DNA from 3 places in the Mesorhizobium sp. ORM8.1 genome. Region 2 is predicted to be linked to each of the others. Evidence: riboswitches for the same ligand, from Rfam matches in the RefSeq annotation. Region 2 holds a riboswitch; each other region holds the start of a gene.
What was found. A riboswitch is a leader RNA that binds a small molecule or an ion and turns the genes downstream of it on or off. The one in region 2 is predicted to bind cobalamin.

Region 1 (3,169 bases), 1.2 Mb from region 2:
CGTCTTGATGCCATGCGGGGCGAGCGTGTCGGGCGTCACGTCGCCGCCCGGCTTCATGCCGTAATACCAGCCGGCGAAGAAGAAATCGGGCTGCACGGCAACAAGGTTCTCCACTGTCGGATATTTCGGCGCGAGTTCCGGGATCGAACCCTGCTCGGCCTTGAATTCCGGGCCGACCTTGTACCAACCGGTGATGCCGGTGAGCCCGACGATCGAGGGCTGCAAATGCAGCGCGAAGGCCATCTCGGTCATGTTGAGGTCGTGGATGACGGCGCGCTTCGGCGGCGCGTCGAAGGTGAGCGGCTCGCCGCAGCTGTCGACGGTGACCGGAAAGGCGAAGGCGGCGGACGCGACAAGCGAGAAGGCGAGCGACAAGGCGAGGCGTTTCACGGGCGTGGTGCTCCTTTTTGGATCGGCTGGTTCAGAAGGGTGAAGAGGTACGGTTGGGCAGGTCGAAGACAGTGAGCTCGCGATCCTCGGTCGGGTGCGGCAGGCGCAAGACGTCGATGCCGAACACGTCGCGGATGAGCGGCTGCGCCAAGGCCTCGCGCGGTGGCGCCAAGGCGTGCAGCCTGGCGCTGCTCATCACCGCCACGCTGGTGGCGAAGGGCGCGACCAGCGCAAGATCGTGCAGCACGGCGACGACGGTCATACTGAGCCTGGCGACAAGGTCGAGCAACTCGCCGCGGGCGCGCGGGTCGAGATGGTTGGTCGGCTCGTCGAGGAACAGGATTTTCGGCTGCTGCGCGATGGCGCGCGCAAGCTGGGCGCGCTGGCGCTCGCCGCCGGAGAGCGAGCCGATGCCACGCCCAAGCAAAGGCTGCAGCCCGGTGCGGCGCAACGCCTCGACAACGATGTCGCGATCTTCATGCCTGCGCCTCAGGCCCGCATGCGGCACGCGGCCAAGCTCGACATAGTCGATCAAAGCCAGCCTTGGATCAGGCTGGTCGGTCTGGCCGACGACGGCGATGCTCAACGCCCGTTCTGCGGTCGTGATCCGGTCCAGGCGGCGGCCGGACAGGCGCACCTCGCCGGCGCTCGGCCGCAGCGCGCCGCACAGCATGCGCAAAAGCGTGGTCTTGCCGGCGCCGTTGGGGCCGATGATGGCAAGGCGCTCGCCGACCGCCAGCGACAGGCTGACATCCTCGACCAGCACGCGACCGCTGGCCGTCGCGCTGAGATCATGGGCTTCGAGCAGCGGCGCGCTCATTTCACTTGCTGCCAAGCCCTGCCCTTGGCCGGGATGCGCGCCAGCGTCTTGCCGGCGAGCCGGGCCGGCCGCTGGCCGCAATTGCACCAGCCGTCGACGAGCGACGCATAGAGCCTGGCAAATTCGACCAGCGCGCCCGCATCGGTGCCGCTACCGACCGAGCCGAAGAGGTAGGAAGCCTTGCCTTGCGCCTGGAAGGCGGCGGTCAGCGGCCGCGTGCAGCCGGCCATGCAATCGACGGTCTCGATCGCGAAGAATGGCGCATCGTAACCGGGAAGCCTGGACTGTAGGACGGCGCACGGAGCTTCGCCGGAGCGGTGCCCGGTCACGGCATCGCGGCAAAGCGAACACACGATGATGCGATGGCTAGGGTCTTCCGACATTCCGTCACTTTCCAAAATCGCGACGGAAGAAAGCCGGACGGCCGACAGGGGCGCCCGCGTCTCCTCCCGGCACACCCCGTCCGGTCAACTCGTGTCGATGGCAGGTCTCCTGGCTCGCGGGTCGTCGCGCCATCCGCCTTCCCAGCCTTGCCGGCCAGTGGCGTTTCGGATGGAACTCGCCGCTCACAGTTGCGGGGGCAGCCACGGGGTCGACCAAAGGTCTCACCGTGTTCCCTTTTCACCTCTCGCCTTGCGGCGCGAGGACCATGACGCGCAAAGCGTAGTTTGTCCGGGGCAGAGTCGCAACGGGCACCAATCGAACATGCGAAATCAATCTTATCTGATATGTAATAACATTACAAACACATCGAGATGCCGCTTGTCAACCGCTTGCAAACTTTGCGTCTTCGCCCAGTGCGCAATTTCGATCAAACTCGCCCCCGGCGCGGTCGCTAGTTTCGGCTCGCCAAAATGCGAGGAACCATGAACCCGACCGAGAAAGCGCTGTGGTTTGTCGAAAGCCATCTGCCGGATGCGATATCGCTCGACGATGTCGCGCAAAGCAGCGGCGTGTCACGCTTCCATGTGACGCGCGCCTTCGGCGCCGCCACCGGTCGGTCGGTAATGGGCTATATGCGGGCACGCCGCCTGAGCGAAGCGGCGCGCCGGCTTGCCGGCGGGGCGCGCGACATCCTCTGCGTCGCGCTCGATGCCGGCTATGGTTCGCATGAGGCGTTCACGCGGGCCTTTCGCGAGCAGTTCGGCACCACGCCGGAGCTGGTGCGCGCGCAGGGCTCGACCCGGAATCTCGACCTCGTGGAGCCTATTTTGATGGACAGTTCCCTACTCACGACACTCGCGCCGCCGCGCTTCGAAACCAGCCGGCCTTTCCTCATCGCCGGGCTCGGCGAGCGCTACAGCTGCGAGTCCGCGGCCGGCATTCCGATGCAATGGCAACGTTTCGCCCCTTATATCGGCCACATCCCCGGACAGGTGCCCGACGCCTTCTACGGCGTCTGCACTAATGGCGACGATGCCGGCAATTTCGATTACATCGTCGGCGTCGAGGTGACGGATTTCTCCGACCTGCCCAAGGATTTCTATCGCGTCCGGGTGCCGGCGCAGAAATACGCCGTGTTTTCGCATCGCGAGCACATCTCGACCATCCGCCGCACCATCAACACGATCTGGAACAGCTGGCTGCCGGCCTCCGGCCACGAGATCGCCGACGCGCCCGAATTCGAGCGCTACGGACCGGAGTTCGACGCCCACACCGGCAATGGCGGGCTGGAGATCTGGGTGCCGGTGAAATCATAGCGTGGCATACCGGACGGGCCGCGTTTGACGGCCCGTCCGAGCGCGGCGCTATTCCACTGTCGATACGACTTCATAGAGGCCAGGATTGGCTTGCCCCAACGCCTTGTTGCGTTCCAGGAAACCCTGCCTTTGCAAATGCTCGAAGACCCTGCGCATGGCCGCCTGATCGTCGGTTTGGGCATAGTTGACGACATGACGGCCATCGAGGCTTCGATGCAGACTGGCCGATAGCCAGCCGGGAACCGCGCGGCAACTCATT
Region 2 (3,169 bases):
ATGTCGACGAGATCATCCTCGGCTACAACATCCGCATCAATTCGAACTCGCCCTTCGAGACAGCGCGGCAAGGCGTCGTGCTTTACGCGCAGAACGGCAAGCACATGGTCAAGAACGCCGTCTGGCTGGCGGTGATCATGTGGGGCGTGTCCTTCGTCATCTTCCTGTTGATGCTGGCGCCTGCCGCCGCGATCCTCTGGGTCATGCCCGGACAGCTGGCCGGCTGGGCCTTCGTGCTGGCCATCGTCTTTGCCTGGGCCTTCAAGGCGGCCTTCATCGAGCCGTTTGCCATCGCTTCGCTGATGCAGGTCTATTTCGACGCCATCGAAGGCCAGACCCCCAATCCGGAATGGGATCGCCACCTGGCCGAGGCATCCTCGAAATTCAAGGAATTGCGCGACAGGGCGCTCGGCGCCTTCGGCGGCGGCTCGCGCTGGGATACGCCCCGGGCGGCTTGATCAGCTCTTTGAAGGGCTGCCAAGCCCTGCAATCGCCGATTTCAGCGACGCCTCGCCGGCGCCGCGAAATGTCTCGCTCATCACCAGTTCCGGCAAGGCCAGGCGCTTGCCCCAGCCATGCGTTTCGAGATCCGGCTTCGGCGCGAATTCCGAGACGCGGCCGACGCACAGATAAGCGATCGGCGTGACGTGTTCGGGGATCGACAAAAGCCGCTTCAACGCCTCCGTTTCGATGATGCTGACCCAGCCGACCCCGACACCCTCCGCTCGAGCCGCCAGCCAGAAATTCTGCACGGCGCAGACGGTGCTGTAGAGGTCCATCTCCGGATTGTGCCAGCGCCCAAGCGGCGAGTCCTTCGATCGCTGCCGGTCGCAGGTGATGCACAGATTGAGCGCGCTCTCGCAAATGCCTTCGAGCTTCAGCTTCCGGTAGAGTGCCTGCCGTTCGGCCTCGATGGCCGGCAGTTCCTGTTCGCGCGCGGCCAAAAACAGGTCGCGCACCTGCCGCCGTCTTGTCGCATCGCGGATGACGATGAAATTCCACGGCTGCATATAGCCGACCGACGGCGCATGATGGGCGGCGGTGATGAGCCGCGCCAGCACGCCATCGTCGAGGTTGTCGGTCGAAATGGCTGCGCACGTCACGCCGGGTGAACATCGCCCGGTAGACCGCGTCGCGCGCCAATTGGTCAAAGTCATCGCCGCCGATGGCGGGCGTCTGTGCTTGCATCGCTTTTCCCCTGCGATAAGCAGCCCCCGCCTGACCAAGCGGGTGACCATGTCTGCCAGGCCGGTCTTCTGGCTCGGGATCGACCCGCGTCCGGCGCCTTCCCGTCAACGACAGTGGCGTTTGCCGGCGCGGTCCCCCTCACAGCGTTGGGCACGCCACGGAATAAAACCGTGTTCCCGATTCTCCCGCGTCGCGGGCACCAGGCAGCGATGCGACCTTATCGCGAAGCTTGGCTCCCGCCAATGCCGTCAGCGACACGGCAAGGCGCGATTGTCCCCAGCCATTCGGCATTCAAACATGGCCATCGCGGCCATAGGTCCCTAGATTAGGGGCCATGGCCACACGTCTCTACACCCATCCGATCTTTCTCGAACACATCACGCCGCCCGGCCACCCCGAGCGTCCCGACCGTCTGCGTGCCATCGAGCGTGTGCTGGACGATGAGGCGTTTTCGGCGCTCGACCGCGTCAAGGCGCCGGAAGGCGACGAGGCGACGATCCTCTACGCCCATCCCGAGGATTTCGTTGAGCGCGTGCGCGCGGCGATCCCCGAGAGCGGCATCGCCTCGATCGACGCCGACACCAGCGCCAGCCCGAAGAGCTGGCAGGCGGTGGTGACGGCGATCGGCGCCGCCAACGCGGCTGTCGACGATGTCTTCGAGGGCCGCGCGGCAAACGTCTTCGTTGCCGCCCGTCCGCCCGGCCACCATGCCGAAAAGGCCACGGCAATGGGCTTTTGCCTGTTCAACACGGCGGCCATTGCGGCACGCTATGCACAGAAGAAACACCAGGCCGAGCGCGTCGCCATCATCGACTGGGATGTCCATCACGGCAACGGCACGCAGGACATCTTCTGGGACGATCCGTCGGTGCTCTATTGCTCGACGCATCAGATGCCGCTTTATCCGGGCACCGGCGCCAGGAGCGAGACCGGCGCCGGCAACATCGTCAACGCGCCGCTGGCGCCGCAGACCGGCAGCGATTTGTTCCGCGACGCTTTCCTGTCGCGCGTATTGCCCTCGATCGACGCCTTTGCGCCGGATCTGATCATCATTTCCGCCGGTTTCGATGCGCACCATCGCGACCCGCTGGCCGAGATCAACCTGACCGAGGACGATTTCGACTGGGCGACCGGCCAGTTGATGGAACGCGCCGGCCGCCACAGCGGCAACCGGCTCGTCAGCTTGCTGGAAGGCGGCTACGATCTGCAAGGACTGGCATTTTCAGTCGCCGCCCATGTCGGGCGGCTGATGAAGGGATAAAGTATGGCTGTCGAAGGCAATGAGGACGTCAAGGCGATGAGCTTCGAACAGGCGCTCGACGCGCTGGAGAAGATCGTCGATGATCTGGAGCGTGGCGACGTCCCGCTCGACCAGTCGATCAAGATCTATGAGCGCGGCGAGGCGCTGAAGGCCCATTGCGACCGGTTGCTGAAGGCCGCCGAGGACAAGGTCGAGAAGATCAGGCTGTCGCGCGACGGCAAGCCGGTGGGAACAGAGCCGCTCGACGCAGAGTAATTGAAAACGGTGGGGCAAAGAAAGTAGGTAAGGAGTTCAAGCTATGTGCCGCAACATCAAGACCCTGGCCAATTTCGAACCGCCGGCGACCAATGACGAAGTGCATGACGCGGCACTTCAGTTCGTGCGCAAGCTGAGCGGTTCGACGAAACCCTCCAAGCGCAACGAGCACGCGTTCCATCATGCCGTCGAGGCGATCGCGGCCGTTGCGCGCGAACTGCTCGATTCGCTCGAGACCAACCAGGAACCACGCAACCGCGAGGAAGAGGCGGCCAAGGCGAAAGCCAGGTCGGCGCTGCGCTTCGCCTGAGGGGTCGATATGAGCTTCTTTCCGGGAAACGATCCTGAGCCCGGCGATGCCTTCGCCTGCGATCAGATCGAGTTGATGGTCATCCCCAACGCCAAGGACATTGGCGGCTTCGAGGTGCGCCGCGCGCTGCCGACAGCCAAGCGTCGTCTGGTCGG
Region 3 (3,169 bases), 2.8 Mb from region 2:
CTGCATCAACGCGGTCATATTGGCCGGGCCGCCTTCGCGGAAATAGCCGAGCAGGGCGTCCAGCTCGGCGCGCGGCAGCGTCGAGGCCTCGATAAGCCTTTGGTCCTCATCGTGGCTTTCACCGGGCAGCAGCGCCAGCTTGATGCCGCGTTCGCGCGCCACCGCCGCGAGCTGGTCGCAGCCGTAGCGCCACCAGTCGTAGCCGCCGAGGATGCGGACAAGGATGACCTTGGCATGGCGGGCGACGCTGTCGATCCAGAGGTCCACCGACATTGGATGGCGCAGATCACGTAGCGCGGCGAGCCGCATCGAGGGCAGGCGGGCGGCATCGGCTTTCCATGCCACCGCCAGGCCGGCAAGGTCGCTGTCGGTGAAGGACAGCGCCACCACATCCGCCGGCGTCTGCCGCAGATCGACCGGCTCGGCGAGATCGTCGAGCGAGGTGGAACTGGTGGTCAGAATATGCATTTCGCCCCTAGGTCGGTTGGCGTCAGCCGGCGAGTATAGCCTCGATCGCCGGGCGGTTCAGCCCCTTGAGGCCGATGACGACGAGACGCGAACGCCGATCGTCCTCGGCCGTCCAGGCGCGGTCATAGTAGTGGTTGACGCGCGGGCCGACGGCCTGCAGCAGAAGCCGCATCGGCTTGCCGCCGACTTCGACGAAACCCTTCACGCGCAGCACGTTTTCCTTTTCGGCGGCGGTGGCGACGCGCTTTGCCAGCTCGTCCGGATTGGCGATCGAGGGAATGTCGACAATGAACGTGTCGAAGTCGTCATGCTCGTGGTCGAAGGCGCCGTCGTGATGGGACTTGCGGTTCTCGATGTCGTCCTCGACGGCGAGGCCGAGGCCGAGCAGCACCGAGGGATCGACCTTGCCATGCGAGGTCGGCACGATTTTGACCGCGCGGGCCGAGTGTTCGCCGATGATGGCGTTGGCGCGGGCCGAGCCGGCGGCGTCCATCAGGTCGTTCTTCGACAGGATGATCAGGTCGGCACAGGCGATCTGGTCCTCGAACACTTCCTCGACCGGGTCGTCGTGGTCGAGGCTGTCATCCTGGGCGCGCTGCGCCTGCAAAGCGTCCATGTCGTTGGCGATGCGGCCTTCGGCGAGCGCCGGGCCGTCGACCACGGCAATGACGCCGTCCACGGTCACCCGGCTCTTCACCGTCGGCCATTGGAAAGCCTGGACCAGCGGCTTTGGCAGAGCGAGGCCCGAAGTCTCGATCAGGATGTGGTCGACCTTCGGCGTCAGCGCAAGAATCTGGTCGAGCGCCGGCACGAAATCATCGGCGACGGTGCAGCAGATGCAGCCATTGGCCAGTTCGACGATGTTTTCCTCCGGGCAGGTGTCGATGCCGCAGCCTTTCAGGATTTCGCCGTCGATGCCGATGTCGCCGAACTCGTTGACGATGATGGCGATGCGCTTGCCGCCGGCATTCTCCAGCAGGTGGCGGACCAGCGTCGTCTTGCCGGCGCCGAGGAAGCCTGTGACGACGGTGCAGGGAACACGGGAGAGGTTGCCGGCCGTATTTGGAGCGCTCATGGTCAGTCCTTCAGCATGTCGAGGGGAGGGATGCGGGCAACGAGGCCGCGCTTGAGGCAATCGGGGCGGCCGCGCCACGGGATGAGACCGTCGGCCGACGTGGCGAAGAGCTTTGCGCCGGCAACGAGGTCGGCGCCACTGGTCGTGGTCAGGTCGCCGAAAACATAACTCCAGCAGCCGTCGCGCAGGATCGCGGCGCTCAGCCGGCGCTTGCAATTGCCGAGGCATTCGACGGTGCGGACGCGGATCTTGTCATCGCAGGCGGCGCGGCGGGTGTCCTCGGCAAGCAACTCGCCGGCGCGCGGGTGGCCATCGGAGCCGGCCTCATCGCGGCAGGAAGCGCAGACGATGACGGTCACGCCGGCCAAAGCGTCGCCGTCGTCGGACGAATTGTCCGCTGTGCCAGCCGAAAAACTGCCGTTGTGGTCCAAAAAGCCGGGCTCCTTACCCGGAAACCCGCCGGGCGATCGGATTCTTTCTCTCAGACGGCAGGTCTCCTGGCTCGCGAGTCGTCGCCTTGAGTAGCCGCCTTCCCGGGAACATCCCAGTGGTTTTCGGCTTTGGCTCGTCGCTTACAGTTGCGGGACAGCCGCGGATTTGGGTTTTTCTCGCCCGCACCGCATTCCCTCTTGGCCCTTGCCGTTGCGGGCAGGGGACCGTCTGAAGCGGATTTAGGCTTTTGGAGGCAGCGGTGTCAACGCGTGGCTACGACACTGCGATGTCGGCCAGCGCCGGTCCCAAATCGCCGGCCGGCGTCACCTCGATGCTTTCCAGGCCGAGCCAGGCCTGCATCTGCTTCAATTCCTCGAAGAGCTGAGCGGCTGTCTCCGGCGGCGCGTCGGGCTCGGCATAGGCGGCATGGACGCGCAGCACGCCTGCCGGACGGTCGGCGCGGAGGTCGACGCGGGCGACGATCCGGTCGCCGAGCAGGAAGGGCAACACGTAATAGCCGTATTGGCGCTTTTCGGCCGGCGTGTAGATTTCGATGCGGTAGCGGAAATTGAAGAGTTTTTCGGTGCGCGTGCGTTCGAAGACAACCGGGTCGAACGGCGCGAGCAAGGCACGCGCCTCGATCCGGCGGGGAAAACGGGCATCCTTGTGCAGATAGGCGGTCCTGTCCCAGCCTTCGACGCTCACCGGCAGCAACTCGCCCATTTCGACCAGTTCCTCGATGCGGTCCTTGGTGTCGCCGGGCGCCAGACGGAAATAGTCGCGCAAGTTGCCATAGGTGGCGATGCCGTGGGCGCGGGCGGAAATGCGCAGCAATTCGCGATGCGCGTCCTCGACGGAAGGGACAGGCAGGTCGAGCACGGCCTGCGGCAGCACACGCTCCGGCAGATCGTAGTAGCGCTCGAAGCCGCGCCGGTAGGCGGTGGTGATGCGACCGACCCAGAACAGCCATTCGAAGGCGTGCTTGGCCTCGCTCCAGCCCCACCAGCCGCCATTGCCTTTGTGGCCTTCTATGTCGGAGGCGGCGATCGGGCCGCGTTCGGCGACTTGCCCATAGATCTCGTCGATCAACTCTTTGCGTTCACGCCCCCATTTGGCGAGGCCGAGATACATTTCGTCGCCTTGCTCGGCGCGCTGCATGCGCCAGCGCATCAGCGGCCAGGTCTCGACCGGCAG

Region 1: linked by a shared signal. The riboswitch ahead of ACVDG8_RS03225 (DUF1636 family protein) and the one ahead of bluB (5,6-dimethylbenzimidazole synthase) in region 2 are both predicted to bind cobalamin.
Region 3: linked by a shared signal. The riboswitch ahead of ACVDG8_RS32130 (DUF1636 family protein) and the one ahead of bluB (5,6-dimethylbenzimidazole synthase) in region 2 are both predicted to bind cobalamin.

Annotation. Positions count from the first base shown of each region.
Region 1 covers NZ_CM132600.1:640,599-643,767, forward strand. The annotation lists gene ACVDG8_RS03215 (ABC transporter substrate-binding protein) at 1-390, opposite strand, end outside; gene ACVDG8_RS03220 (ABC transporter ATP-binding protein) at 422-1,210, opposite strand; gene ACVDG8_RS03225 (DUF1636 family protein) at 1,207-1,593, opposite strand; cobalamin riboswitch at 1,675-1,877, opposite strand; gene ACVDG8_RS03230 (AraC family transcriptional regulator) at 2,077-2,910, shown strand; gene ACVDG8_RS03235 (antibiotic biosynthesis monooxygenase family protein) at 2,959-3,169, opposite strand, start outside.
Region 2 covers NZ_CM132600.1:1,806,480-1,809,648, reverse strand. The annotation lists gene ACVDG8_RS09530 (hypothetical protein) at 1-458, shown strand, start outside; gene bluB (5,6-dimethylbenzimidazole synthase) at 459-1,103, opposite strand; cobalamin riboswitch at 1,230-1,407, opposite strand; gene ACVDG8_RS09520 (histone deacetylase family protein) at 1,523-2,449, shown strand; gene ACVDG8_RS09515 (exodeoxyribonuclease VII small subunit) at 2,453-2,704, shown strand; gene ACVDG8_RS09510 (DUF2277 domain-containing protein) at 2,748-3,014, shown strand; gene ACVDG8_RS09505 (pirin family protein) at 3,024-3,169, shown strand, end outside.
Region 3 covers NZ_CM132600.1:6,446,408-6,449,576, forward strand. The annotation lists partial or broken gene ACVDG8_RS32120 (cobaltochelatase subunit CobN) at 1-468, opposite strand, end outside; gene cobW (cobalamin biosynthesis protein CobW) at 491-1,543, opposite strand; gene ACVDG8_RS32130 (DUF1636 family protein) at 1,546-1,974, opposite strand; cobalamin riboswitch at 2,014-2,219, opposite strand; gene ACVDG8_RS32135 (winged helix-turn-helix domain-containing protein) at 2,249-3,169, opposite strand, start outside.